2 regions of the Desemzia sp. FAM 23990 genome follow, and region 1 is predicted to be linked to the other one. Evidence: predicted binding sites of a transcription regulator. Region 1 holds the regulator's gene; the other holds the start of a gene.
What was found. The regulator Rex, encoded in region 1, represses fermentation and respiration genes when NADH is low (regulators of the CRP and FNR family bind a similar motif). The targets are predictions, from matches to a motif close to TTGTGAANTANTTCACAA.

Region 1 (15,375 bases):
ATGTTACTGTTACAGTAACGTACACGTTGTCCGAAGCCAATGAATGGAAAATCACTTATGAAGCTGAAACGGATGAGCCTACTTTATTCAATCCTACCAATCATGTGTACTTTAATTTGACGGGCGACCATACTAAAACCATTCGTGATCATGAACTGCAAATCAATAGTGACTTAGTAGGAGAATTGAAAGAGGATGGAATTCCAACAGGGAAAATGCTGCCTGTTAATGATACTGATTTTGATTTGAGAGAAGCTGCACCGTTGAGTAGAGGAATCGACAGCGAACACCCTCAATTAGAAAGCAACGAGGGATTTGACCATCCATTTTTCTTATCGCATAGAGGCTCTCAACCAGATGCTGTATTATATGATCCTGAAAGTGGCAGAAAAGTTGTTGTTACAACGGATTGTGATGCGGTAGTTATTTTTACTCACAATGGGGTCAGCGGTGATTACCGAATCGATGGAAAAACAGTTCAGCCATATGCAGGAGTAGCGATGGAAACACAAGCTATGCCGGACGCGATCAATCAAGAAAATTTCGGGGATGTCATCTTGTATCCAGGTGAACCATTCCGATCCGAAACCATTTATCAATTTGAATAAAAAGAGGACTTAGAATAAAGTCAGAAAAGTGGTGATAAAATGGCGACGATTAAAGAAATCGCTGAAAAAGCTGGTGTATCCAGCGCAACAGTTTCACGTGTATTGAATTATGATGAGAGTCTTTCCGTCAGCGATGATACTAAAAAACGCATTTTTGAGACAGCAGAAAATTTGAATTATTCTAAATTCCAAAAGAAGAAAAAGCTGAAACAAGGGAAAATTGCCATTGTACAATGGTATACAGAAAAAGAAGAACTCAATGATTTGTATTATTTATCGATCCGCTTAGGGGTGGAGAAAAAAGCAGCAGAAGAAGGGTATGAAATCGTTCGGCTGTTTCAAGATTCAAAGTCTGAGATAACTTCAGAGGTATCGGGGATCATAGCTATTGGAAAATTCAGTGAGCAAGAAATCAACAAGCTGAGTAAATGGACAAAAAATATTTGTTTTGTAGATTCAAATCAGCTGTCTCGTAAATTAGATTCTGTCGAAGTAGATTTTGAGCAGGCAGTTTCAGAAGTTGTGGATTATTTAATAGATCATGAACATCAGAAAATCGGTTTTATCGGAGGACAAGAAAGTTATGCAGATCAATCGGCTGTAGTTGCTGATAAACGACAAATGATTTTCGCACAGTTGCTCGATAAACAAGCCTTGTATAATGAAAAGTACTTTTTTGTGGCTGATTCTTATCATGTCAGTGAGGGGGAAAAAACGATGCAGCAAGCAATCGATTTTCTAGGTGATGACTTTCCAACGGCTTTTTTTGTAGCTAATGATGCATTAGCTATAGGTAGCTTAAGAACTCTGCAGGAAAATAGCGTGTCAGTTCCAGATGATGTATGTATTATCGGCTTTAACGATGCAAGTGTAGCGAAATATGTCTTTCCCACATTAAGCACGGTAAGAGTTGAAACAGAACTGATGGGAGAAACAGCGTTTGAACTTCTGATAGATCGGATGACTACAGAGCGAACAGTCGCTAAAAAAATTACTCTGACAACGGAATTGATGGTGCGAGAAAGTTCACAAAAATAATTGTTGCATGCAATAAAGAGAGCCTAATTAGACTCTCTTTTATTGTATACAGATAATAAACTTTGAGTGACTGCTTCTTCGGGCTATAAGTTCCTTAAAATTACTTAACCAACCCTGCTTTTTTAAAAGCATCATCTTGAGGTTCATAACCTATTGCGATTCTTGCTTGATCGATATCTAAGCGCGGGAATGTATTGTTGGATAGACCATTCACTACTAATGCCGGTTCTTTAAGTTCAGCTTTCAAGCAGCAATCCATTAAGTGACACATGTCACGATTGGATAAGTACATAGCTAACCCGCTGACATCTGTATTTGCGTCAAATTCGCTGTCGTCTTCTTTATAGTCTCCAATCCGTAAACCAATTGATTCCACGCCTTGTTCAAAAGCAAAATAAGAAGCTAGAGCTTCGATATAAACTTTTGATACACCATACAAGTCGCTAGGACGAGGGATATCAGAGATTTTTACTTGTACATTGGAAGGATAAGCATCTGAAGCATGAATAGAACTTGCATAGATGACACGTTTTAATGACGAACTTTTCGCTGCTGCATCAAATAAGTTGTATGGAAGTTTATAATTCAAGTCCAATAAACTATCATAAAAATTAGCAGTTGCATCTGCTTGTCCGGCCAATTGAATCACATAATCAATACCCTCTAACAGACCATCCCAACTGTTTTGTTCTACCAAATCTAATTCTTTGATTTCCATTTCTTTGAACAATTCTTTTTCCTTATCATCAAAGGATCGGTTTACTAACACTAATTCATGATTCGGATGTAAATGTTCAGCTAGATTTTTTCCGATACTTCCAGTAGCACCTGTGATTAAAATTTTTGCCATAGTCGTTCCTCCCGAAATTGAAATAATATTCAAGAAAAGTTATCTAAAAAAGGCAGACCAAAATTTCTTATGGTCTTGCCTTTTTTTGAATACCCATCAAATGTCATTCTTTTATTTATTATTCTGTGACAATAAAAGAATTCATCTTAGTGGTTGTCGTTTTTTTTATGATCCATATCATCTTTAAATTCGCCGACTTTTTTCTCTACGTCGCCTTTAGCTTTTTGTGCTTTTCCTTCGACTTGTTTGGACTTATCATCTGTCATATCGCCGTAAGTGTCTTTTGCGCCACCTACTGCTTTATCTTTTAGTCCTTCTGCTTTATCTTTCCAGCTTTCCTTTTTGTCTGCCATTCTTATTTCCTCCTCTTAGTAAATTTTATAAAAATAGGTTAAACCAATTGTTGGATCTGAATGCATGAACTATCTTATACCAAAATATTATCGCTTGAGAGGCAGAAAGGCAAATAAAAAGCCTTACAGGATAAAACTATGGTTGCAAAAGACAGAAAGTACGTAGTTGCTTAATATTCCCGCGTTTTTATGCTAAAATAATGGCATAGAGATTACGGAAATGAGGAAAATAGTGCATGAAATTATTGGCCATAGACACTTCTAATCAAGCAATGAGTATTGCAGTAATGGAAAACGAAACATTAATTGGCGAATTGACAACCAATTTAAAAAGAAACCACAGTGAACGTTTGATGCCTGCTATTGACGCATTAATGAAAGAACTGAGTTTGGAGATACAAGAAATCGATCGAGTTGCGGTGGCTAAAGGCCCAGGCTCTTATACTGGCTTACGAATTGGAGTAACAACTGCAAAAACATTAGCTTGGACATTGAACATAGAATTAACAGGTATTTCTAGTTTGAAAGTCCTCGCTGCAAATGTAAGCTTTACTGATCAGTATATTGTTCCTGTCATGGATGCCAGAAGAGGCAATATTTATACGGGATTGTATCAGTATCAAAAAGGTGTCCTGGTCGAGGCAGAGCCTGACACTCATATCTCAGCCGATAAATGGGCTGAATACTTGAGCCGCAAAGAAGGTCAATTTATTTTAGTAGGCGAAGACTATAGTAAACACTTGGAAACATTTGAAAAACAGTTAATGGGACGTGTCAGTATTGCATCACCGCAACAACAAGTACCAAAAGCTAGTGTGCTGGGAATATTAAGCTTATCTAGTGAAGTTGAGGAGGTTCATACTTTTACTCCCGATTACTTGAAATTAGCTGAAGCTGAAGAAAATTGGCGTGCTGCACATCCTGATTTAGTGGAGGATAACTATGTTGAAAAAATTTAGAGATTGGTTAACCAGTGGAGTAAGTACAGTGTCTATTTCAGAAACGATACCTAAAACGAAAGTTTCCCATCGAATTCAGCTTAGTCAGTCTCATCTTATCTTGGGTGATGGAGCAATGTTTGAAACAGCGATTGGGGAGGACCGGGATGTAGAAACCTTATTGGCTATCCAGACCGCTTGTTACAATGGAGAGACGCCTTGGAACGCTTCTGCACTGCACCACGAATTAAAGCGAAATACAAATGCATTGTATATTGTGATTCGCCAAATTTCAAAACCAGTAGCCTTTATTGGTGCTTGGTTAGTGGAAAAAGAAGCTCATATCACCAATGTAGCAGTTGTTCCAGAATTTCAACGAAAAGGAATCGCTACATGGATGATACAGGAATTAGAGCGTATATCCGCGGCAGAAGGCATGGAAGTTCTCAGTTTAGAAGTGCGTGTATCCAATGAAAAAGCACAACGTTTGTATCACCAATTGGGATTTTCAGAAGGAAAAGTCAAAAAATTCTATTATTCAAACGATCATGAAGATGCTCTTGAAATGAGCAAACAACTTGTAAAAAGCGAGGTAGCCAGCCTTGAAAGATAATCAAGATTTATCAAGGTTTGGAGATGTACACCTATCTTTTGAACCAACAGATATCCCCCCTCCCAACAAGTTATTCGAACTGGCAAATGAAAATTACAGCACAGGCTCACCTTGGAGTGTCAGTGGGTTTGCAGAGGATTTAAAAACAGCTCATGCTTATTATGGAATGGTCTTATCTGATAAAGAATGTGTCGGTTTTGTAGGCTACCACAGCCTATTAGGAGAAGCTGAAATCACTAATTTTGTAGTAGCGAAGAACTTTCAGCGACGAGGGATAGCTTTAAGGCTGCTGCGAAGTTGCCTAGAAAAACTGTCTGCTGAGAAGGTTGAACAAGTCTTTCTAGAAGTTCGTGAAAGCAATCAAAGCGCAATCGGTTTGTATCAAAAAAGCGGATTTATGAATATCGGTACACGAAAGAATTATTATGCACAATCTAAAGAAAATGCTGTGATTATGCAACTAACCCTTAAATAACTTAAAGTCTAAAATGAGAAAGAGTGAAATAAATTAAAATGGAAAAGAAATTGATTCTTGCTATTGAATCGAGTTGTGATGAAACAAGCGCATCGGTTGTAGAAAATGGAGATACTGTTTTATCCAATATCGTAGCTTCCCAAATAAAAAGTCATATGCGTTTTGGAGGAGTTGTTCCAGAGATTGCCAGCCGGCACCATGTAGAACAGATTACACAGATCATTGAAGAAGCGATGGAAGAAGCTGACGTTACCTATGAAGATCTAGCTGGAGTAGCCGTCACTGAAGGACCTGGTTTAGTTGGTGCTTTATTGATCGGAGTAAATGCTGCCAAAGCAATTGCTTACGCACACAAATTACCTTTAATCGCTGTCAATCATATGGCCGGTCACATCTATGCCAATAAATTTGTGCACACTATGAGATTCCCACTAATGGCGCTTGTAGTAAGCGGTGGGCATACTGAATTGGTTTATATGGCTGAAGACGGTTCTTACGAAATTGTAGGCGAAACCCGAGATGACGCAGCCGGAGAAGCGTATGACAAAATCGGCCGTGTTCTAGGACTGCCGTATCCGGGTGGGAAAGCTATCGATCAAATGGCCCATGAAGGCCAAGACGTTTACAATTTTCCAAGAGCTATGATCAAAGAAGATAATTATGATTTTAGTTTCAGCGGACTGAAAAGTGCTTTTATCAATAAAGTGCATAACGCTCAACAAAAAGGGGAAGAATTGAATAACAATGATTTAGCGGCTAGCTTCCAAGCTAGTGTGGTCGAAGTATTGGTCACAAAAACTCTGCGAGCTGCTAAAGAATATCGTGTCAAACAGCTTCTTTTAGCAGGCGGTGTAGCAGCTAATAAAGGTTTGAGAGAAGCTCTTATGAAAGCTATGAAAGAAGAACTTCCTGAAGTAGAGTTGGTTATTCCGCCACTCTCTCTATGTGGAGATAATGCCGCTATGATAGGGGCTGCGGGATTTGTGGAACTGACTAAACATCAATTTGCAGGATACGAGTTGAATGCAAAACCTGGTCTATTGTTAGGCTGATTCTCAATAAAAAATAAATCATCCGGAAGTTAGAAATGTTTGTTATTCTAACTTTCGGATTCTTTGTATTTATATTAATAAAAAGGACTTTTTATTTTATTTTAAGTTTAAAACACGAACTATAAATTATAATACGATTAGAAATGTAAAGTTTTTAAATCTTTGCTTATTTTTTTGTTGTAAGATGTGTTCATGAAAGATCATACGAAACAAAAAACTTTGGGGGTAAAGAGTGTGAATAAAAGAAAAGTAACAGGAATAATGTCATTCGGATTAGTTTCGGGATTAATGCTTGCAGCTTGTGGAAACGAAACAGAAGCAACAGATAACGGCAGCACAGAATCTATAGAAACGAGCGATTATTCCATTGTGATGGTAACTGACAGTGGTGGAGTTGATGATGGTTCCTTTAACCAATCTGCATGGGAAGGTATGATTGAGTGGGGGGAAGAAACAAATGGTCTTGAAGGTGAGAACTATGCGTACATTGCTTCTAATGAAGATTCAGAATACATACCCAACTTAAATCAAGCCATCATGAATGACTTTGATATCATTTTTGGTGTTGGATTTAAATTAAAAGATTCTATTAAAGAAATTGCTGCAGGCAATCCTGAGCAGCAATTTGTGATTACCGATGATAGTATAGAAGGACTTGATAATGTAGCTTCAGTTCTTTTTAAAGATCAAGAAAATGCATTCCTAGCAGGAGTTTCTGCTGCACTATCAACTGAAACAGGGAAAATCGGATTTGTAGCTGGACAAGAAAGTGAAGTTTTAGATCGATTTGAAGCCGGCTTTTTAGCAGGAGTTCAGGCAGCGGATCCAAGTGTTGAAGTTCAAGTAGAGTATGTCGGCTCTTTTGCAGATACATCAAAAGCCAGACAAATTGCCGCAGGAATGTATTCTAACGGAATCGATGTGATTTACCAAGGAGCAGGAGATGCTGGTAATGGTGTCTTTTCTGAAGCAAGAGATCGTATGAATGCCAACCCGGATGAGCAAATTTGGGTCATCGGTAGTGATCGTGATCAAACAGAAGAAGGGAACTATGGAGGCGGTAATTTAACATTAACGTCTTCCATTAAAGGTTTAGGAACAGCTATCAAATCAGTTGCGCATGATACAATGGAAGGCAATTTCCCAGGAGGTAAAATCACTCAATTAGGACTGAAAGAAGAGGCTATCTATATGACACGAGGCAATTTGAGCGAAGAGGTCTGGACAGCTGTTGAAGAATTCAAAGAGCAAATTATCAATGGGGACATTGTTGTACCGACAAATCCTGATGAAGTGACTGCGCCAGAATAAAGGCATGCGAACGGGTACAAATTTGAAGACATTTGCAGGAGGAAACGATGAAAAGAGTCATTATTGATACAGATACAGCTGGAGACGATACAATAGCTATTCTAACAGCGCTGCACTACTTTAAAGTTGAAGGAGTAACGGTGGCTGGAGGGAATGTCGACTTTGAACAAGAAGTAGAAAATGCGCTTTACACAGTTCAAATGGCAAAATCTGACTACCATGTGCCGGTATACAAAGGCTATGAAAGACCCATTATGGCAGTTGGAGTAGAGAAGCATATTACGATTGAGGATATTCATGGGAAATATGGCATGGGCGATTCTTATTTTGAAAAAACCGAACAACGTCCTGAAAAAGAACACGCTGTTGATTTCATTATTGATACAGTCAAAGCAAACCCCGGCGAGATCTCTTTATTGGCGATTGCTCCTCTAACCAATATTGCGATGGCCATCAAAAAAGATCCTACAATTGTTAAAGACATCCCTCATCTTTATATTATGGGAGGTTTAAACAATACGTTAGGAAATATTACGGCAGCAGCAGAGTATAATTTCTATGTAGATCCAGAAGCTGCCAGAATTGTCATGCATTCTGGTGTTCCTATCACTATGGTGGGCTGGGATATGTGTAAAAAACATTCCGTAATGAAAAAAGAGGACCAAACGGAGATTCAAGCGCTAGGAACAGCAGGATCTAAATTTTACATGGATGTAAATAGTGCAGTTATACGTTATGATCAAGAAATTCATAAGTTAGACGGGATTACTCACCCTGATACATTACTCGTTGCTATAGCTGCAGATGAAAGTATCATGACAGGCTCTGATATGTATTATGTAGATATTGAAGTACATGGTGAGCTGACCAGAGGCTACGATTTAGTGGATGTCTCAAACTTTACCGGCAAAACACCGAATGTGCGTGTGTGTGAAGAAGTAGATAGAGACAAATTTAAAGCCAGTTTATTAGATGTTTTAAAAGCTATTTAGATAGAAAAAGAAGCAGCGACCTCCAAGTTAGAGTGAAATCTAATTTTTTGTGGGGGTTGCTTTTTCTGTGGCGGAGTAAAGGGTGTATTTTGAAGTGAGTTTGAACATCAAGGTTAAAGTTGTCTTGATGAAGAAAGAGGCTTGAACATCAAGGTTGAAGTTGTCTTGATGAAGAAAGAGGCTTGAACATCAAGGTTAAAACCGCCTTGATGAAGAATTGAGATTGAACATCAAGAGTAAAACCGTCTTGATGAAGAATTGAGATTGAACATCAAGAGTAAAACCGTCTTGATGAAGAATTGAGATTGAACATCAAGAGTAAAACCGTCTTGATGAAGAATTGAGATTGAACATCAAGAGTAAAATCGTCTTGATGAAGAAAGAGGTTTGAACATCAAGGTTAAAACCGCCTTGATGAAGAATTGAGATTGAACATCAAGAGTAAAACCGTCTTGATGAAGAAAGAGGCTTGAACATCAAGGTTAAAACCGCCTTGATGAAGAATTGAGATTGAACATCAAGAGTAAAACCGTCTTGATGAAGAAAGAGGCTTGAACATCAAGGTTAAAACCGCCTTGATGAGGAATTGAGATTGAACATCAAGGTTAAAACCGCCTTGATAAAGAATTGAGATTGAACATCAAGAGTAAAACCGCCTTGATGAAGAATTGAGATTGAACATAAAAAGTAAGATTGGCTGGTTTGAGTCCGGTATTCAACCGAACTCAAACCAGCCAATCAGCTGTATAATAAGAACTCTAACTATTAGGGCACCAAGCCAACCCGAGCTTCTTATTTAAAGGACTTCTTAGATTAGTTCTTCAAGAGCTAACGTCGTTTCTTCCCATTCTTCCATGAGTGTTTCATACTGTTCATTCAACAGTTGAAGTTTATCATTGATTTCTTGGACTTTTAAATGATCTTCATAGACTTCTGGTTTGGTCAATTCAGTTTCTAAATTTTCGATACTAGGCTCCAATTCAGAAGTTTCCTGTTCAATGGCTTCTATTCGACGGGTCAGCTGTCGAACCAATTTTTGATTTTCTTTATTGATTTCACGTTTTTTTGAAGGGGCGGTAGAAGCGGAATCTTTCCCAGAACTGTTTTCCGTTCCCTGTGCTTCTTCATCTGCAAGTCGTTTCAATTCTTCTTGCTCAGCTTTTTTTTCTAGATAGTAATCATAATCGCCTAAGTAAGCTGTGCTTCCTTCTGCAGATAGTTCAATTACTTTAGACGCAATCCGATTGATGAAATAGCGGTCATGAGAAACAAAAAGCAGTGTGCCGTCGAAATCAATCAACGCATTTTCAAGTACTTCTTTACTATCTATGTCTAAATGGTTTGTAGGTTCATCCAGAATTAAGAAGTTGTCTTGATTCATAGACAATTTGGCTAATGCCAAACGAGCTTTTTCTCCACCGCTTAAAGAAGTGACGGCTTTTTCAACATCTTCTCCAGAAAATAAAAAGCTGCCTAAAATAGATCGGATGTCTTTTTCGGGAGTAGTAGGGTGTTCATCCCAAAGTTCGGCCAATACAGATTTAGAAGAATGCAATTCAGCTTGTTCTTGATCGTAATAGCCAACTTCCACATTTGTTCCGTATCGCTTTTCACCTTTCATAAGAGGGAGTTCTTCGAGTAAGGATTTCAGCAGCGTGGATTTTCCCACACCGTTTGGTCCGACTAAAGCTATAGCATCGTATTTTCGGATATCCATATTGATCGGTTCAGATAAAATCGTTTGGTCATATCCGATAGCTCCGTTTTGTAATGACATTACGACATTTCCGCTTTCTTTGGCAGGGTGGAAACTGAATGTAGCTGATTTTTCTTCACCTTGAGGTTTATCTAAACGGTCTATTTTTTCCAATTGTTTCCGACGGCTCTGAGCACGTTTGGTAGTAGAAGCGCGGACTAAGTTGCGGTTTACAAAATCTTCTAACTTGGCAATTTCTTTTTGCTGTTTCTCAAATTCTTTCCATTCTTTTTCAAGTTGTGCCGCTTTCAAGTCTAAATATTTACTATAATTTCCTTTATAATGGTGCATTTTTTGACGGCTTAAGTCATAGACTTCGTTAACTACTTTATCTAAGAAATAACGGTCATGAGAAACGATCAGCAACGCACCAGTATAAGTTTGCAGGTAGTTCTCTAACCAGTTTAATGTTTCGATATCCAAATGATTGGTAGGCTCATCTAAAATCAATAAGTCTTTTTTTTGCAGCAATAATTTCGCTAAAGCTAAACGCGTTTTTTGGCCACCTGAGAGTTGATTGATGGATTTAGCATAATCCTCTTCAAAAAAGCGGAAACCATGTAAAACAGAGCGGATCTCTGCTTCATAACCATAACCATTTTGCTCTCGAAAATCGTGCTGCATTTGATCATACTGTTTTAAGGTTTCATGATAGAGTTCCTCGTCGGCTAATAAAGAAGGATCCCCTAACATTTCTTCGGTATGACGCATTTTCTTTTCTAATTGGATCACATATTGAAAAACTTCCAACATTTCATCCCAAATGGATTGAGTAGAATCAAGGCCAGTATTTTGTGCTAAGTAGCCGATAGTCACTTGTTTTCCTTTTGAAATCTGTCCAGCATCCGGAGGTTCAATATCTGCGATGATTTTTAACAGAGTTGATTTGCCGGCACCGTTTCGTCCCACAAGGGCAATACGTGAATTTTCTTGTACTTCTAAATAAATATTCTCAAACAACACATCTGCACCAAAATAACGTGCGACGTGTTGAGCTTGTAATAGAATCATTTTGTTGTCCTCATTTCTTATCTCTGCTCTTTCACTTAGTTTAGCATATTCTGTCTTTAAGTGGGAGAGTGTCTGGAAGGCAGTACTAACAAAAAGAAAGCCGGTTCACAATATTCTTTGTGAATTTTGTATGGATAGGAAAATAAGTGTAAAAAAAAAAGGAAATGACCGTTTAAAAAAGCTGGCAATTTAATAAGAAGATGTTATAATCTTATTATGTGAAACTCGACAATTTGTGAAACAAATCATTTGTTAACGAATATTGTGAATTTTGAATAAAAGAAAGTGAGTGAAGTGAACGATGAGTTCAACTAATACAATACCTAAAGCAACGGCAAAGAGATTACCGATTTATTATAGATATTTACGGTATTTGCATGAAGATGGAAAAGAACGTGTGTCATCAACTGAATTAAGTGAAGCTGTGAAAGTAGATAGCGCTACGATTCGACGCGATTTTTCATATTTCGGGGCTCTAGGAAAAAGAGGTTATGGTTACGATGTTGAAACGCTGATGCATTTTTTCAGTAAAACATTGAAACAAGACCGACTAACGAACGTGGCATTAATTGGTGTGGGTAACTTAGGACATGCTTTATTAAATTACAATTTCCATCAAGGGAACAACATGCGCATCAGTGCTGCCTTTGATATCAACAAGGATATTGTAGGAACGATTCAATCTGGAGTACCGGTTTATCCAATGGAAGACATGGTACAACAGTTGAAAATGCAACAAATCGATGTAGTTATGCTGACTGTGCCTACTTCAGCAGCTCAAGATGCTGCAAATAATCTCGTTGAAGCTGGCGTTAAAGGAATACTGAACTTTACACCGATTCGTATTTCCGTACCAGAAGAAGTTCGAGTACAAAACGTGGATTTAGCGAATGAATTGCAGACTCTTATCTATTTTATCGATCACTATAAAGCAGACTCAGACAGTGATGATACTTTATTGCTATTAGATTAAAAAAAAGCAACAAACCTATTTACGGTTTGTTGCCTTTTTTTAGTTTGAGATAGATTTGTAAAATCTTCGTAGCTCTTACCACATCTCGTGTGGCAAACAATACAAAAATGATAGAGAAGAATCCCCAACCAAATTCACCAACGTAGTCAGTTGCAAACCAGATAAAAATAGCTGCAAGAACATAATTGAAAACAATTTGAATAATAAAATCTCTTTTTTTCATGAACGTTAAAAGTTCCTTTCTACTATAAACACTATTAGTATAGCCATAAGTTAGCTACTGTAACGGTAGCATTCATTAAAGCGTGAGCAATAATTGGAGCAGCAATCGATTTTGTTTTCCAGTACAAATAGCAGAAAACAAATCCCATAATCGAATAAAGCAAGTAATGACCATCAAAGTGAATAAAGGCAAATATCAATGAACTGATCACAGCAGCACCGATTCCTCCAGTAATGTCATAAAGATAACCAAAGATAGCTTTCCTAAATACAAACTCTTCCATAATAGGACCAAAGATAGCTACTAGAATCAAGAAAATAGGGTATTTATTCACAGTGAAAACGAGCTCTGCAGTGTTTTGTGACCCTAAAGGTGTATTGAGCAAGAATGTTTCGATAAATACAGCTAAGTATTGACCAACAAAAGCTAAAAACATTCCTCCTACTCCCCAAAAAATAATCGATTTTTTAGAATTGCTGGGCGTTTTCTCTAGACTATTATCAAATGTAGACCGATGATTAACGATAAACATTAGGATAGCTCCAATCACGAAACCGGCGATAGTACCATAAATGCTGGCGTCTGCTACAGCTTTAGCTGGTACAAAAAACAACACTATCACTGGGAAAAATTGAGCTATAATATAGATGAGAATGATTTTTGCATATGGAGACTTAATTAAATTCTTCATGTGTTTAAAACCTTCTTTAAGTAATTATTTACAGTTGCACTAAAAAAGAACAAGACTATATAAAGTGAGCAATGCACCTTTGTAATGGTACTGCATTTGGACGTAAAACAGTTTTAAAAAAAGATGTTCAATAAACAGTATAACATAAGTCTCATACCACTAAAGCAATTTTTGCTTTCTTCTTGAAGTATTTCTTTCTTAAATAAAAGGGCACTCTTTTTCTTTTTCAAGAGTAAAAAATACTTGCAAAATTTTTACAGTTTGATATGATGAAGAAGTGATTTAGCACTCTTTTAGAGTGAGTGCTAACAAAGAAAAACTATAATTGGAGGGATTTACGTGTTAAGACCTTTAGGAGATCGTGTCATCATTAAAGTCACAAAAGAAGAAGAAACAACAGCAAGTGGTATCGTTTTGGCTGGTACAGCAAAAGAAAAACCACAAACTGGTGAAGTAGTTGCTGTTGGTGCTGGGCGTATACTCGATAACGGAACAAAAGCTGAGCTTTCAGTTGTCGTTGGAAATACAGTATTTTTCGAAAAATACGCTGGTTCTGAAGTGAAGTATGATGGTACTGAATATTTAGTGATCAAAGAGAGCGATATCATCGCAATCGTAGACTAAACGTAAATAAAGACATGTACACGAATAAAAATCAATCTGATGAGGTGAAAGAAAATGACTAAAGATATTAAATTTTCTGAAGACGCACGTGCTGCATTATTACGTGGAGTAGATAAATTAGCAGATACTGTTAAAGTAACACTTGGACCCAAAGGAAGAAATGTAGTTTTAGACAAATCTTACGGTTCGCCATTAATCACTAATGATGGAGTGACGATCGCAAAAGAAATCGAATTAGAAGACCGCTTTGAAAACATGGGAGCTCAATTAGTTTCTGAAGTAGCTTCAAAAACCAATGATACAGCTGGTGATGGTACAACTACTGCCACTGTTTTAACCCAAGCGATTGTTCGCGAAGGAATGAAAAACGTTACTGCAGGCGCAAACCCGGTAGGGATTCGAGCTGGAATTGAATTAGCCACTAAAGTAGCTGTTAAGGAATTATTAGCTGTTTCTCGTAAAGTGGAAACAAAAGAATCCATTTCACAAATCGCTTCTATCTCTTCAGGAGATCCAGAAATCGGTGCTTTATTAGCAGACGCTATGGAAAAAGTGGGCAACGATGGTGTTATCACGATCGAAGAATCTAAAGGAATCGAAACTGAACTAGATGTTGTAGAAGGTATGCAATTTGATCGTGGATACTTGTCACAATACATGGTTACAGATAACGATAAAATGGAAGCTAACTTAGAAAATCCATACATTTTGATTACCGATAAAAAAATCTCAAACATTCAAGATATTCTTCCATTATTGGAACAAATCTTGCAACAAGGTCGTCCGTTGTTGATTATTGCTGAAGATATTGATGGCGAAGCATTGCCTACATTAGTCTTGAACAAATTACGCGGTACCTTCAATGTTGCAGCTGTTAAAGCTCCTGGATTTGGGGATCGTCGTAAAGCGATGTTAGAAGACATTGCTATTTTAACTGGTGGTACTGTAATCACAGAAGACCTAGGTCTTGAATTGAAAGATACTACAGTAGAACAATTAGGACATGCAAGTAAAGTGGCTGTTACTAAAGATGCGACAACTATTGTAGAAGGCGCTGGTTCAACAGATACGATCAGCCAACGTGTAGCATTATTGAGAGCTCAAGCAGAAGAAACAACTTCTGAATTTGACAAAGAAAAATTACAAGAACGTATTGCAAAATTAGCTGGTGGAGTTGCCGTTATTCGTGTGGGTGCTGCAACAGAAACTGAATTAAGAGAACGTAAATTACGTATTGAAGATGCTTTGAATGCAGCACGTGCAGCTGTTGAAGAAGGAATCATCGCTGGTGGTGGGACTGCTTATATCAACGTTCAAAGCAAAGTTGCTGAAATTGAAGCTGTAGGCGACGTTGCAACAGGTGTGAAAATCGTTGTTCGTGCGTTAGAAGAGCCAATTCGCCAAATCGCTGCAAATGCAGGAATGGAAGGTTCAGTAATTGTTGAAAAAATGAAAACTGCTGAACCAGGTGTTGGATACAATGCGGCAACAGACGAATGGGTAAACATGATTGAGGCTGGAATTACAGACCCAACTAAAGTGACTCGTTCAGCTCTACAAAATGCTGCAAGTGTAGCGGCATTATTGTTAACGACTGAAGCCGTAGTAGCAGATCATCCAGAACCAGCAGCACCAGCAGCTCCAGGAATGGACCCAAGCATGGGCGGTATGATGTAAGAAAGTTATTTTAAGATTATTGAACAAGGGAGTGAGGCAAAAGCCTCACTCCCTTGTTTTTTTCGATTATTTTCAGTTCTCCACTATTTAACGTTGGTAAGTAAAAATTCATTTCTTTACCAATGTTAGAATATACGAGAATTTTAGTGTTTATGGTTATCTCTGGATAGTAATCCAAAAAATTTCAAGC
Region 2 (15,375 bases), on a different contig from region 1:
CATCCCATAAAGCATCTACTTGTTCTTCCGTAGTGTCTAATTCTGGGAAGACTTTAGCTGCCCATTTAGCGCCTGAAGCTGCAGCAACGACCCAGCTCACTTTGTTGGCTTGAGTAGCTTTACGTTGTTCGATCATGGCTTTACCAGCTGCAGATTGATAAGCAGCGATTTTTTCTGCATCAATTCCTGCTAGAGCATCTGGGTCAGAAGAGCGAACGCTGATACGGCTAGCCCCTTTAGCAATGTGGTCTAAAGACTCATCGATTTTGTATTGTGGAATATCTGTCAGACGTTCCACTGGTGTGTTCATCATGACTTCACGGTTTACCACGTCATCTGCCCATTTGACAATGACTTCTGTAGCTCCTAAAGCATAAGCTTCTTTTGTAATCATACGAGCAAGTGAAGCTTGGTCTACATCAATAGATAAAACGACTGTATGCCCCTTTGATACATTTACTCCCGATTCTACAATCGCACGAGCATATTTTTGTAAGTTTTCTTCGAAATTTGGTAATACCATATTTTTATTCCTCCTGATTTTATTTCATATTCGTTGATATTCATACTGCACTTTCATATCATAGCATACGCAAATAACAAAACACAATTTGCTAACAAAAAAATTTCAACAGATTACAATGTTGTAACGAATGCGTGTTTGAAAGTCTTTCCGGTATTTTAGTGGAACACACTATGTTATAATATGAATAGAGAAAGGTTGACTTTCTAAAGAAAAACTTTCGTTATATTGGGAAGCAACTTGTTTTTATAGATGTACAAGTGATACAATAAACCTTGTGCTTTTGTGGCATTCATAAGTAGTTGAAAATGAAAATTTAAAAGAGATTATTGGTAGATTTCTTGATCGCTTTAGAAAGAATAATGGACTTTAGTTTTTTAAGTTGAAAAGCTATTGATTTGTAGACTGCTTTCTCTATCGTTTAAGAACTTTTTTTCATAGGTATTATAACCAGAAGGTAATACTGCATCCGGAACTATAACTGTTTCGTAAGAGTTTAAAGAATTTAGAGGTGAAAGATATGGCAAGAAAAAAGACCATTATGAAGTCCAGCATTCTGGATACAGCTTATGAAGTTGTCAGAACTGAGGGGTTTGATGGATTTACTGCACGCAATATTGCAAAAGAAATGAACTGTTCTACGCAACCGATTTACTTGGAATTCAAAAATATGGATGACTTGAAAAAAGAATTATTGGTAAGAATAAAAGCTCATTTGACGGAAACGATTTATGTCCAAGAAAGAATAGAAAAACCTGTTCTTAATGATGCTTTGAATTATCTGTACTTTGCAAAAGAAGAGTCTGTATTTTTTAAGGCGCTGTATTTGGAAAATCGCTTAGATGCTGAGCAAATTTTTGCTATTTCTCATGACGTGGTGTTAGATTCATTTGAAAATGATGAAAAAACTAAGGAATTGTCCAAAAGCGAAAAAGAAAAATTCTTCAGCTTATTTTGGGCTAGTGTGCATGGACTAGCATCTCTAATTGCTCAAGAATTGATTCCTTTTAATGAAGAAGAATTAATCGGTTATTTAAAACAATCCTTTAAAGGTTGCTTAAAAGTAATCTAAATAAAAAACCTCAACGTTTTTGACGTTGAGGTTTTTTTATTGAGCATTTACTTTTTCGACTAGAGCTTTGGCAAAGGCGTTTAACTTTTCGATATCTGCTTCTTCGGGATCTAAATCAACTTTGACACTTTCGGCACCCTGAACTGCTCCAGCTGCCTTAAGTTGTTCTGTAAAATCATCGACTGATTGACAAAATTTTTCATAAAAGGTATCTCCAGAACCGAAAGTCCCAAAAATTTTCCCCGTTAAATTTACATCAGCTAATTCCTCATAAAAGTCCACGATTTCATCGGGCAAATTCGCATCCGTTCCGTAAGTATAAGTAGCAACCAGACACAAGTCTACATCCAAAAAATCTTCGGGATCAGCTTGCATACTTTCTTCTACCTGAACCTCTACACCTAGTTCTTGTAATGTTTCCTCAACAATATCGACACATTGAGCGGTATTCCCCGTTAAACTCGCATAAACAATCATAGCACTGGTCACGTTTTTTTCATTCCTTTACGGTTAGATTCTCAAAATAGTATACCAAATTTTGAGGAGCAGTACCAATCAGAAAGAACACAAGGAACTCAATGACAAATGAGGTTTAATCGGCATAACGCGTTTTCCCATTGTTCAACCATGAATAGTTTAGGCCCATTATTAAACCACCACCAACATAATTTCCTAATGTCGCAAAAAAGATATTTGTTACAACAGCAGCAATTGTCATTCCCGGAACATTTCCACCGCTGGCAAAAAATGCCAGAGAGAAAGAAGAAAAGTTGGCAATAACGTGTTCAAAACCGAGAAAAGCAAAAATAAAGATCAGAAATACAATAGCTAATACTTTTCCTGCATCATCTTTCATTCGCATAGTAACAAAGAAAGCTATATTCACGACCATATTTGCAAATATCCCCTCAACAAATATTTGTAAGGGTGCTTTAGCCAATTTGCCTGAAACAGCAGTGATTAAGTAGTGGTCTATGGCAACATCATGGAAGACACCTGTATAAGATAAGGCCCAGCTAATCATAATAGCTCCAACAGCATTAAAAAGAATGCAAGTACCCAAAATACTCAATGCTTTTTTCCAAGGAAGAACTTTTCGATGTACAGCAGTTGTCATATACATCATATTAGAAGTACCCAATTCACCATTCAAATAAATGATCATGACTAATGACCAAGTGAACATAAAGGCATACCCGAATTTACCCCATCCTGGTGTTAAATGTTCAATAGAATTTCCCATACCGACTGCGATCCCAGTACCCAACGTTAAGTAAAAACACGCTAACATGGCTCGCATAATATAACGACCGATGCTCTTATCAAACAAGTCTGCTTTTTTTAAGATGCTTTTTTCGATGTCGCCCATCATACCAGTTGAAAAACCTTCTACTATATTTTTACTTTGCCCTACAGATGCTTCAGCTACCTTTTCTTCCACTTATTTTCATCTCCAATTTAATCAAATGATTTAATTCACAATGTTTATCATACATTATTTTAAATTAAAAAGAAATTCTTTGATTATAGATAATGTTTGAAATGTGAATTATTTTAGAATAACTTTGAATAAGAAGAAAAGACCTTAAAAAACTAACATAAAAGAGAAGGCTTCGACTGCATTTGTTTCGGCTTTTTTATTGTGAATTCCTTTACTAATACACATTTCCCAAAAAATTAAGAGAGTATGATTCTTATGCGCAAGACTAGATTTTGATTAAATCGTTGAACATCAAGGAGGGAAGCTCCATGATGAAGATTAGCGTTTGAACATCAAGGTTGAAAGCTCCATGATGAATGATAGTGAGGGACAAAGACTTGTGTTAAAATAAAAAAGATTGATAAGAGAGAACAGGGGGAAAGAGTGTGTTCAATTTTGAAGCTATTAAATCATTTACAGAAACAGACCGCGTTATTTATGATTACATCCTGCAGCATAAGGAAGAGATTTATTACATGCGTATTCGCGATTTGGCGGAAGCAGCTCATGTTTCTCCAGCATCCGTAGTTCGTTTGCTGAAAAAAAGCGGGTATGAAAGTTTTGCAGAGTTTAAGTCAGAAGTTCGCCGTCAGACGAAACAAAATCAGCAACAACCAGTATTTGATACAAAAGAAATTGTAGATGAATTTTTTAACCGAACACTAACCAAAGATTACAATCAGCAGTTAGACAAGGCCGTTGAACTAATACATAAATCCGGATTGGTCATTTTTTTCGGTATTGGGACATCCGGAATTCTAGCAGAATATGGTTCTCGACAATTTATTAATTTAGGGAAACGAACCTTTTTCGTAAAAGATCCATTTTACCCCATAAAAAACGCCAGTGAAGATTTTACAGAATCAGCTGCTATCATTTTATCGGTCTCAGGAGAAACGGAACAAGTTCTTGAACAAATGGAAGCCTTAAAAGAACAAGGCAGTAAGATTATCAGCATTACCAATACTTCGGGAAATACATTAGCTAAAAATTCGGATGTGAATTTAGCTTATCATCTCACGCCGGAATTGGTGGGAAAAGAAGTGAATATTACTTCTCAAGTGCCCGTTACTTATCTACTAGAGACTTTAGCACGAAAAAATTACACGAAGCGTAAACGAAAAGAATGAAACGTATTGTTTCAATATTGAAATATATTTCAAAAAACTGAAACCGGATTCTTTTTGTGAAAAGGTTATTGTGTTATGTAAAAAAACGGTTACAATAAAAAGTGTAAGAAAAGAAAAAGAGGTGAGGAAATGGAACACAAACAGTTAACGCCTTTTCCGGAAAACTTTCTGTGGGGATCGGCTTCGGCTGCCTATCAAGTAGAAGGTGCGATGGAAGAAGACGGAAAAGGACTTTCTGTCTGGGATGAATTTGTTAAGATTCCCGGCAAAACATTTAAAGGAACCACTGGGGAGGTGGCAGTAGATCATTATCATCGTTACAAGGAAGACGTACGATTGATGGCAGAACAAGGGTTGAAAGCTTACCGTTTTTCGGTAGCTTGGAGTCGTGTGATTCCAGATGGAGATGGGGAAATAAATGAAGAGGGGATTCAATTTTATGAAAATTTGATTGATGAACTGTTGGCACACAATATTGAACCAATCGTTACACTATACCATTGGGATATCCCACAAGCTTTACAAGATAAATACAAGGGCTGGGAATCTCGTCAAGTAATTGCAGATTTTACTCGTTATGCAACGATCTTATTTAAACGCTTTAATGGAAAAGTAAACTACTGGGTGACGTTAAATGAGCAAAATGTGTTTACATCGCATGGTTATATGATGGGAAGCCATCCGCCAGATGTAAAAGATCCAAAACGCTTTTATGAAGCCAATCACATTGCAAACTTAGCGAATGCTTCTGTCATTCAGGCTTTCCGTGAATTAGGGATTTCTGGGAAAATTGGTCCGAGTTTTGCTTATGGTCCAACGTATGCACTAGATTCTAGACCAGAAAACCAATTGGCAGCGGACAATAACGAAACGTTCAATGCCCATTTCTGGATGGACATTTATGTATTTGGGAAATATCCTAAACTAGCGTTGAAATGGTTAGAAGAAAATAACTGGGCACCTACAATCGAAACTGGGGACTATGAAATGTTGGCAAGTGGCAAGCCAGACTTTATGGGCTTAAACTATTACCGCAGCTCCACAGTTGAATTCAATCCTTTAGATGGTGTTGGCGAAGGAAAAATGAATACTACCGGAGAAAAAGGGTCTACTGAAGCAGGTGGGATTCCAGGATTGTACAAAGGAACGGATAATCCTTATGTAGAAAAAACCAACTGGGATTGGGACATTGATCCGACTGGTTTACGCATTGCTATGCGCCGTATCGACAGTCGTTATGACTTGCCGATATTAATTACGGAAAATGGACTGGGTGAATACGATACATTAGAAGAAGACGGTTCGATTCACGATACATATCGAATTGATTATTTAAAAGCCCACGTCAAAGCCATTCAAGAAACGATTTCTGATGGAGTAGATGTATTAGGGTACTGTACATGGAGTTACACAGATTTGTTGAGCTGGCTGAACGGTTACCAAAAACGGTATGGTTTCGTTTATGTAGACCGTGAAGAAAACGATGAAAAAGAACTCAAACGATACAAAAAAGATAGTTATTTTTGGTATAAAGAGGTTATTGATGCGAATGGATTAACAGATTAAAACATGCTCAAAACAATTTGATTTATTGGAGGAAACCAAATGGGGTTTATGGATAAATTTGAAAGCGTTTTAGAGAAGACTTTAGTGCCTTTATCAATCAAGTTAAACAGTCAACGCCATATCGGAGCGATCCGAGATGCATTTATTTTAGCTTTTCCATTAACAATGGCAGGTTCATTGATTTTACTATTAAATTTTGCGGTCTTATCACCAGATGGCTTTATCGCATCTCTGCTAAATTTAGACAGTATTTTTCCTAATTTAGCAGAAGCACAAAATATTTTTGCACCGGTTGTTCGAGGAACCAATGACGTATTGTCTATTTTCATCGTCTTTATGATTGCTCGGAACTTAACTGAAACATATAAACAAGATTCATTGTTAGGTGGATTAACAGCTATCGCTACATTCTTTATCTTGTATCCGCCTTATCAAAATGTGGAAGGCGCAAATTACTTAACAACTCAATTCATCGGTGCACAAGGGTTGTTTGTAGCGATGATTGTTGGATTACTGGTTGGTGAAATTTTTAGTCGTCTTTCATTGAACAAACGATTGAAAATTAAAATGCCAGAGCAAGTTCCGCCGGCTGTTGCTCGTTCTTTCTCAGTGTTGATTCCGATTATTTTGATTTTAATGCTCTTCTCTATTGTAAATTACGTTGTGGCACTATTTTTCCCAGATGGAATTAATGAATTGATTTACTCATTGATTCAAGCACCATTAACAAATATCGGAGGAAACGTTTTTGCCGTTATTATTTTGGCACTTGTTTCCAACTTGTTATGGGTATTGGGAATTCATGGTCCTAACACCATTGCAGCTATCCGTGATCCTATCTTCTCACCAATGGGAATTGAAAATTTAAATTACATTGCTGAAAAAGGAACGACTTGGGGTGTTCCTTACCCAATCAACTGGGGTTCTATGAATGATGGTTTTGGTAATTATGGTGGTAGCGGGATGACACTTGGTTTGTTGATTGCTATTTTCTTAGTGTCAAAACGAAAAGACTACCGTAATATTGCTAAATTATCCATTGCTCCAGGTTTGTTTAACATCAATGAGCCCGTTGTATTTGGACTTCCAATTGTGTTGAATCCAATTATGATCATTCCTTTTGTATTCACACCAATCATCAATATTTTAATCGGGTATTTCTTTACAGTTAGTGAAATTATACCGCCTATTGGTTACTCGGTCCCATGGACGACGCCAGGACCATTGATTCCGTTCTTGGGTACCGGAGGAAGTTGGGGAGCATTAGGCGTGGGGCTCTTGTGTCTAGGAGTTTCCGTTCTGACTTACATGCCGTTTGTTATGGCAACAAATAGAGCAGCTGTAAAAATGGAAGAAATGGATAACGCACAAGACACTACAAGCGCAAACGCTTAAAATTTGAAAAACTATCTGCCTCTGATTTATGGAGGCGGATAGTTTTTTGACGAAAAAGGAGATAAAATGATGAATACAGTTTGCTTCGACATCGGCGGAACGTATATCAAGTATGCCTTAGTGTCAAATATTGGAGAGATCTTGCAGCAAGATAAAGTAGAGACCCCTTATCAAAAAGATGCGTTCCAACAAGAGATAGCAGCGATCGTAAACCAATTTGCTCTCGATTATGAAGTGAATGCAGTCGCCATCAGTATGCCAGGGTACATCAATCCTGAAACGGGATACGCTGAAAGAGCGGGGGCTTTAGTTTATTTGGATCACATGAATTTGATCGAGTTACTGAGTGAAAAAATCACGCTGCCGATTTATATCGAAAATGATGCTAACTGTGCAGCTTTAGCTGAGCGGTATTCAGGAAGTGCTCAAGGGATTGATAACTTTATCGTCATGACCATTGGCACCGGAATCGGAACAGCTTTGTTTTTAAACGGAAGTCTCTTTCGGGGAGCCAGTTTTAAAGCTGGTGAATATGGCCATTCCCGAATCAACTATCAACAGCAGCCGCATGCTACCATGCACGATATATTTTCTACTCGCGTTCTCGTCAAACGGTATAAGCAGCTTCTAGGCATAAGCAGTACGGAACACGTAACAGGTGAAGCTGTTTTTGAAGCTGCTCGAAAAAACCCAGCAGTGGAAGCACTTTTAACTGAATGGGTACAGTGGATATGTGTGGGAATCTATAATTTAGCTTGCACTTTAAATCCTGATAAACTATTAATTGGCGGCGGTGTTAGTGCCAACCCTGAACTAATTCCAAGGATTCAAGCACAAATGAAACACGTTGATGAGCGTTGGGTGACTGATTTTAATGTTCCAATTGAACCATGCCGCTATTTGAACGATGCTGGAATCTTAGGAGCCTATTATTTTGCTGCACAGCAACAAACAATCAAACCAGTAGAGGAGAAATAAGATGGCTATTTTAACCGGATCTTTTCAATCAAAGGAATTAATCAGAAAAGTCAGCTTCACTGCCATTATTCCTACAACCACTCGTTCAATTTATGAACCTGAGAATGCTGAATCTGACAATAAAGATGAGCCTTTAAAAACGGTGTATTTATTGCATGGATGGGACGGAAATCATGAAGACTGGCTGCACAACACACGAATCGCCGAACTGGCGATAAAATACCACATCGCTATCTTTATGCCAGATGGACAGAATAGTTTCTATGTGGACCAGCCGAATGGAGATCATTTTGGAAAATTTATCGGAGAAGAATTTGTTCATGAGACCCGCAAATTATTTCATTTGTCGGATAAAAGAGAAGATACAACGATTGGCGGATTATCGATGGGTGGTTATGGGGCGCTGAGAAATGGTTTCTACTACCCCAAAACGTTCGGCAATATTTTAGCGTTCTCAAGTAAAATTTTTACAAAACGCTCATCTTCAGATATTGTTTTTGACCAGCCAATCTCTCGGCGGTACCAAACGTTGATTAAGGGAGAGACCACAGCCGCTTTACCTGATGATATGGATATCGAAGAATTAGCGGTAAAAGTTTTTGAATCAAAAGAGGGCAATCCAAGACTCTATTTATCTTGCGGGACGGAAGATAGCTTGATTGACGAACAAAGAAGTTTCCATTGCTTCTTAAGAGAACACGATTATGCACATGAATGTATTGAAGCCCCAGGCGTCCATAACTGGGATTATTGGAATACCAGTATTGAACAAGGACTGGAATGGCTGTATGGGAATGCGGAAAAGTAATCATTAAAGAATTGGGAAGAGCCGTTGTGGTCAATGGATAGTTGACCACAACGGCTCTTTTTTTAAGATGTGTATTAATTTGTATTTACAAATTAATACACATCTCTTTACAGTTATTTTGAAAGGGGTTACAATAAAAATGTAAAAAAGATACAAAGGAGGAAGAAAGAATGGAAGATAGTAAATGGGTCATGTGGCTAGGGAATTTTGCAGCTAAGGTAAACAGTTACAAATACATTATTGCGATCAAAAATGCTTTTACGATGTTATTGCCAGTCATTATCACTGGTGCATTTGCCACTTTGGTTTCAAATATGGTATTTGGAACTACGAGTGGTCTAGCCGCTGTTAACGGTTTTGGATTTTTGGAGAATTTAAAACCGATCACTGATTCAATCAGCTATGCAACGTTAAATTTTTTGACAATCAGTGCAGTGTTTTTAATTGGGATGGAGCTAGGGAAGCTAAACAACTTAAAAGGTTTTTTTCCCGGATTACTAGCTGTTATCAGTTACATAGCCGTTATCCCCAAAACAATTGATGCCTTAGTCAATGAAGAGCCGGTTGCTGTAGTAGACGTAATTGCTAAACAGTACACGAATAGTTCAGGTTTATTTTTAGGAATGTTTATTGCTATTTTATCGATTGAATTATTTAGCTGGTTGCAGAGACAAGACAAATTAACCATTCATATGCCGGACTCTGTGCCATCTAATGTTTCTGCCAGCTTCTCAGCATTGATTCCTACTATTTTGACTATCACAGCTATCGCTACATTAGGATTTATTGTATTGGCTGTTACAGGAATGTCACTATATGACATTATTTATACGATTGTTCAAGAACCGTTGTCCAACTTGGTTTCGGGACTACCGGGCATATTATTGCTGATGTTTGTTTCTCAAGTTTTTTGGGTGATAGGGATTCATGGGAATCAAATCATCAAACCAATCCGTGAACCGATTTTATTAGCTGCAATCGCAGAAAATACAGCTGCTTTTGAAGCTGGAGAAGCTATTCCAAATATTATCAACATGCCTTTCTGGGATATCTATATGAGTATTGGTGGATCTGGTGTGACTTTTGGATTACTGATTGCTATTTTCATTGTCAGTAAGCGTGAAGACTACCGTTCTATTTCTAAATTATCGCTAGCACCAGGATTGTTCAATATTAACGAACCAATGATTTTTGGATTACCCATCATGTTAAACCCGGTAATGGCGATTCCATTTATTATTACGCCTTTAGTTACTGGAGTCATTGGCTATTTTGCAACAGCTATTGGATTTGCAGGACCAGCAGTCGTGATGATTCCATGGACAACGCCACCAATCATCAGTGCTTACCTTGCAACAGCAGGTAGTCTTGGAGCTGTTGCGACACAGTTGATTTGTATCGTTGTGGCGACTTTGATTTACTTGCCATTTGTAAAAGCTTCAAATGTGACAAAAGCAGTAGCAGACTAAACTTAGAGGAGAGATTTCGTGATTAAAACAATACCAGAAGATTTTATCGTTGGAGCAGCATCATCCGCATGGCAAACAGAAGGCTGGAAAGGCAAAAAAGAAGGACAAGATTCCTACTTAGATACGTGGTACAAGAATGAACGCCACGTTTGGCATGATGGATACGGACCAGGGGTAGCGACAAACTTTTATGAACGATACGCAGAAGACGTTGCCTACATGAAAGAGATCGGCTTGACTCATTACCGGACCTCTATCAATTGGTCTCGCTTCTTTACCAATTATGAAACTTTTGAAGTAGATGAAGAGTATGCACAACACGTGAGCGACTTGATTGATACTTTACTGGATGCTGGTGTTGAACCGATGTTGTGTCTGGAACATTATGAATTGCCGACTACCTTACAGGAAAAGTACGATGGTTGGAGTTCGAAAAAAGTCGTTGAATTATTTGTCGGTTACGCCGAAATCGCCTTTGAACGGTACGCTGATCGAGTAAAGAGCTGGTTTACATTCAACGAACCGATCGTAATCCAAACACGTGTGTATTTAGACGCGATCCGTTACCCCCATGAACAAGATACGCGCAAATGGATGCAATGGAATCACCACAAAGTTTTAGCTACAGCAAAAGTGGTCGAATTGTACCACCGAAAAAAATACGATGGAGAAATCGGTGTCGTTTTGAATCCAGAAGTGACGTATCCACGTTCTTCTTCGCTTGCGGACAAAAAAGCAGCTGACATGTATGACTTATTCTATAACCGAGTCTTTATGGATCCATTGGTAAAAGGTGAATATTCGGAAGACTTGTTCCAAGTGATGGCCTTACACGACATTACTTTTGATTACACACAAGAGGAGCTTACTATTATCAAAGAAAATACAGTGGATTACTTAGGTGTGAATTTGTACTTTCCGCATCGTGTCCAAGCACCTAAGCATCAGTGGAATGAAAATACTCCATTCCATCCTGCCTATTACTTTGATCCGTTTGAATTACCTGGTCGTCGGATGAACAAATCACGCGGTTGGGAGATCTATCCACAAATCGTCTACGATATGGGAATGCGTTTAAAAGAGGAATATGGGAATATTCCATGGATCCTGACTGAAAACGGAATGGGCATTGAAGATGAAGAACGTTTCATGAACGAAGAAGGAGTTGTTCAAGACGATTACCGCATTGAATTTGTCAGCGAACATATCAGCCGCTTATTAGATGTGCGCGAAGCGGGTTCGAATTGTAGAGGGTACATGCTGTGGGCCTTTACAGATTGCGTTTCGCCTATGAATGCCTTTAAGAACCGTTATGGATTGGTACGGATTGATCTAGAAAACAATCGCGACCGTTCGTTAAAAAAATCGGCTTTTTGGTATAAAGAAATGATTGCACAACGTCAATTGGTTCTCCCGGATGAGCCTGAATTTAAATAGCGCAAATAAAAAAAAGAGTTGATTCTGTCAACTCTTTTTTATTCCTTTAAATTTGACTATACAATTTAGTTCACTGATATGTATAAGTAGACAGCTTCGTGCTATACTAAATAAGAATTCCCGTTATCTTATGAGGTAGGTGAAAAGTGGTGGCAAAATACAAAGAAGTCGCAAATGAAATTCGAAAACGTATCAAAAACGGGACATACCCCATTGAAGACCGAATGCCTGACCAAACGACATTGGCAAAAGAATTCCAAACGAGTCGCGTGACTATTAAAAAAGCGTTAGATCTGCTGACAGTTGTCGGTTTGATTTATACGATTCAAGGTTCTGGAACGTACATCAAACAGAACGCCCTCCAATTAGCAGAATCCAGTATCCGCATTGGACAAAATGTTGGTCTAACTGCTCATGTGGACGAAAGCATGGAATTGGAAAACAAAACGTTGAAATTCGATGTGCGTTTTCCGACAGAAGAAGAGTGCGAACAATTGCTGCTCAAAAAAGAAGATCCGGTATATGAAATTGAAAGGTTGCGTATTTTGAACAATCAGCCTTATTCTTTGGAACATTCGATCTTGCCGCTGACTCTTGTTCCAGGGGTGACTCAAGAGGTCTTGCAGCAATCTATGTATGACTACATTCGGAATGAATTAGGGATCGTATTTGGCGAAAATCGGCAAACGATTCGAGCCGCTCAACCGGATGAATTGGATAAGGAATACTTAAACTGTTCAGAAGACGAACCGGTCCTAGAAGTGAGTAAAGTGATGTTCACTTCAAGTGGCATACCTTTGGAATATTCTAAAGTTCGACACCGATTTGACATGGTGGAGATGTCTTTCGTGAATCTCAATACAGAACTATAGTAAGCGTATTTATAGGCTTTTGGGATAAATAACAGACAGAGTTACCCTTCACAATCTGTGAAAATGCGTTATAATAGTAAGGAATGGACAGTGTAAAAAATAGAAATGAGGAATATAAGTGATTACATTAAAGTCAGCACGTGAAATTGATGCAATGGATGAGTCCGGTACTTTACTAGCGAACATGCATATTGCATTGCGTGATTTTATTAAACCTGGGATTACTAGTTGGGACATTGAAGAATTTTGCCATAAATTTATTATTGATAATGGAGCTATTCCAGAGCAAATTGGTTTTGAAGGATATGAATACGCAACTTGTGTCAGCATCAATGATGAAATTTGTCATGGTTTTCCGCGTAAAGAGAAATTAAAAGATGGAGATCTGATCAAAGTGGATACGGTTATCAATTTGAAAGGGGCTTTGAGCGACTCTTGTTGGAGTTACATTGTTGGAGAGTCTACTCCTGAGTTGGACAAATTGATGGAAGTAACTCTTACAGCTTTATACAAAGGAATCGAGCAAGCACAAGTTGGAAACCGCATCGGTGACATCGGTCATGCAATTCAATCTTATGTAGAACCTGAAGGCTTTTCAGTCGTACGTGAATTTATCGGTCATGGAATTGGACCAACACTTCATGAAGCCCCATCTGTACCTCACTATGGTGAAGCAGGTAAAGGCTTGCGTTTGAAAGAAGGAATGGTCATTACGATCGAACCCATGATCAATACTGGTACATGGAAATCGAAAATGGACAACAACGGTTGGACAGCGCGCACAGAAGACGGCGGAATCAGCTGCCAATTCGAGCACACATTAGCGATCACGAAAGACGGTCCACGCATTTTAACTTCTCAAGGGGATCAATAAATAAACTAGCATCATCATTAGTCGAATTCATTGACTGGTGATGATGTTTTTTGTTTAGTGAGGAGAAAGCTAGAGTTGTGAGAAAGGTTAGATGTTCCAATTTCCAGTAAAAAAGACAAAACAGGAACGCAAAATCAATTTAGGCAGGTTATTCATCAAGTGAGCATGGAATTGTTTCCCACTTGATGAATAAAGTGGGTTTACTCATTAAGTGGCATTAAAAGAAGTACTCACTTGACTAATAAAGCAGGTTTATTCATCAAGTGAACATTGAAAGAAGACTCACTTGAAGAATAAATTAAAATAACAACGCCACTGGTTGTCTCAAAGCCACTGTATTACTGTTCCAACAGAGTTTAAGGATAGAGTAATAAGAAATATCTTATGTTTCGTGAATAAATGTCCGCAAAAGCCCCCTTTAGCCCCCTTTGAACCACTTGCAGCCTAAATTCGTAACTATGCGTGGATATAAAAAATGCACCTGAAAATTAAGTGTTAGCCTAACTTTCGGTGGAGCGTTACCGATTCAGTTCAATCCTATTTAATACAATCACAAGAACGAGTGTGACTAAACTACTGACCCTGAAGAGCAGATAGAAGAACCTTTTCATAATTGTTTGGTATAATACAGTACGATAATGAAAAAGGAGTAAATTATGAAAAATCGTTTATGGTATGTAGATTTAATTCGCATCACGTCCATTTTTTTAGTCATTGTTGTCCATGTTTCATCCAGCAATTTTGATTGGTACCAAATCAATTCGATGGAATGGCAGACATTAAATGCTTTTGATGCGGTAGCACGTATTTGTGTGCCGTTATTTGTGATGATCAGTGGAATATTTTTCTTAGAACCCACAAAAGAAATTGGGATCAGAAAATTGTACCGCAAAAATATCTGGCGGATCGTACGTGTATTCCTTTTCTGGTCGTCTTTCTATGCTGTTTTTATGGCGTTTTATCCGTTTCAGTCATTTTCTGCAGACCAAGTGAGTGAAACAATCGACCGCTTTATTGAAGGGCATTTTCATTTGTGGTTTTTATTTCGGATTGTGGAATTGTATATTATGACGCCTTTTTTACGCAAAATAGCGGAAGAAAAGAAATTAATGCAATACATAATGGCGTATTGTTTCGTGCTAGGTTTTCTCATTCCGACAATTCGACAGTTTCCGATTGGCTCAACAGTCACTATCGCCGATGACTGGATAAATCTGGACATTACGTTTGGTTATGTCGGATATTTCTTTGCGGGAAGTTATTTGCACCGCTATGGAGTAACACCGAAAGTAAAGCGCTGGATCTATGGATTGGGAATTGTGGGGCTGTTAGTAACCTTGTTCGGAACCAGCTATTTATCTTTAGAAGCCGGAAAACCAGTAGGGTGGTTGTTTGAATATTTGACACCGAATGTCATGATGACCAGTATCGCTGTTTTTGTGTGGTTCAAAGAAACTTTTAACAATCGTGTTTTTTCTGAAACAGCTAGAAAATGGATCAAGGAATTCTCCGATATTTCCTTTGGGGTTTATTTGAGCCATGTATTGATCATCTTTCTGTTGAACTCAGCTAACATAGATACCCAATTGTTGAACCCCTTGATTTCGGTTCCTTTATTAGTATTACTTGTGGCAGCTTTGGGTTATGTTGTCGTGAAAATGCTGATCAAAATACCTGGACTCAAAAAATGGATTTTATAGAACAATGCTAAAAGCAGTGGCTCAGGAGAGGACTTTTTCAGGTAAAGAGTGGTATACTATAATGGAAAACG

Region 2: a site for Rex is predicted at 3,236-3,253, ahead of ACEN4I_RS04050 (formate/nitrite transporter family protein). Genes of this name have one in related genera too.

Annotation. Positions count from the first base shown of each region.
Region 1 covers NZ_JBGQQW010000012.1:10,898-26,272, reverse strand. Annotated here, with positions in the region: gene ACEN4I_RS06375 (aldose epimerase family protein) at 1-608, shown strand, start outside; gene ACEN4I_RS06370 (LacI family DNA-binding transcriptional regulator) at 648-1,646, shown strand; gene ACEN4I_RS06365 (NAD-dependent epimerase/dehydratase family protein) at 1,747-2,496, opposite strand; gene ACEN4I_RS06360 (CsbD family protein) at 2,643-2,849, opposite strand; gene tsaB (tRNA (adenosine(37)-N6)-threonylcarbamoyltransferase complex dimerization subunit type 1 TsaB) at 3,086-3,808, shown strand; gene rimI (ribosomal protein S18-alanine N-acetyltransferase) at 3,792-4,400, shown strand; gene rimI (ribosomal protein S18-alanine N-acetyltransferase) at 4,390-4,875, shown strand; gene tsaD (tRNA (adenosine(37)-N6)-threonylcarbamoyltransferase complex transferase subunit TsaD) at 4,914-5,927, shown strand; gene ACEN4I_RS06335 (BMP family protein) at 6,162-7,238, shown strand; gene ACEN4I_RS06330 (nucleoside hydrolase) at 7,286-8,230, shown strand; gene ACEN4I_RS06325 (ABC-F family ATP-binding cassette domain-containing protein) at 9,039-10,997, opposite strand; gene ACEN4I_RS06320 (redox-sensing transcriptional repressor Rex) at 11,299-11,970, shown strand; gene ACEN4I_RS06315 (DUF4305 domain-containing protein) at 11,990-12,193, opposite strand; gene ACEN4I_RS06310 (CPBP family intramembrane glutamic endopeptidase) at 12,228-12,884, opposite strand; gene groES (co-chaperone GroES) at 13,224-13,508, shown strand; gene groL (chaperonin GroEL) at 13,563-15,185, shown strand; gene ACEN4I_RS06295 (DUF378 domain-containing protein) at 15,329-15,375, opposite strand, start outside.
Region 2 covers NZ_JBGQQW010000007.1:9,275-24,649, reverse strand. Annotated here, with positions in the region: gene ACEN4I_RS04065 (aminopeptidase) at 1-523, opposite strand, end outside; gene ACEN4I_RS04060 (TetR/AcrR family transcriptional regulator) at 1,044-1,595, shown strand; gene ACEN4I_RS04055 (flavodoxin) at 1,632-2,084, opposite strand; gene ACEN4I_RS04050 (formate/nitrite transporter family protein) at 2,188-3,036, opposite strand; gene ACEN4I_RS04045 (MurR/RpiR family transcriptional regulator) at 3,462-4,205, shown strand; gene ACEN4I_RS04040 (glycoside hydrolase family 1 protein) at 4,335-5,771, shown strand; gene ACEN4I_RS04035 (PTS sugar transporter subunit IIC) at 5,820-7,166, shown strand; gene ACEN4I_RS04030 (ROK family protein) at 7,233-8,144, shown strand; gene ACEN4I_RS04025 (alpha/beta hydrolase) at 8,146-8,952, shown strand; gene ACEN4I_RS04020 (PTS sugar transporter subunit IIC) at 9,123-10,421, shown strand; gene ACEN4I_RS04015 (glycoside hydrolase family 1 protein) at 10,440-11,858, shown strand; gene ACEN4I_RS04010 (GntR family transcriptional regulator) at 12,008-12,730, shown strand; gene map (type I methionyl aminopeptidase) at 12,849-13,604, shown strand; gene ACEN4I_RS04000 (acyltransferase) at 14,261-15,304, shown strand.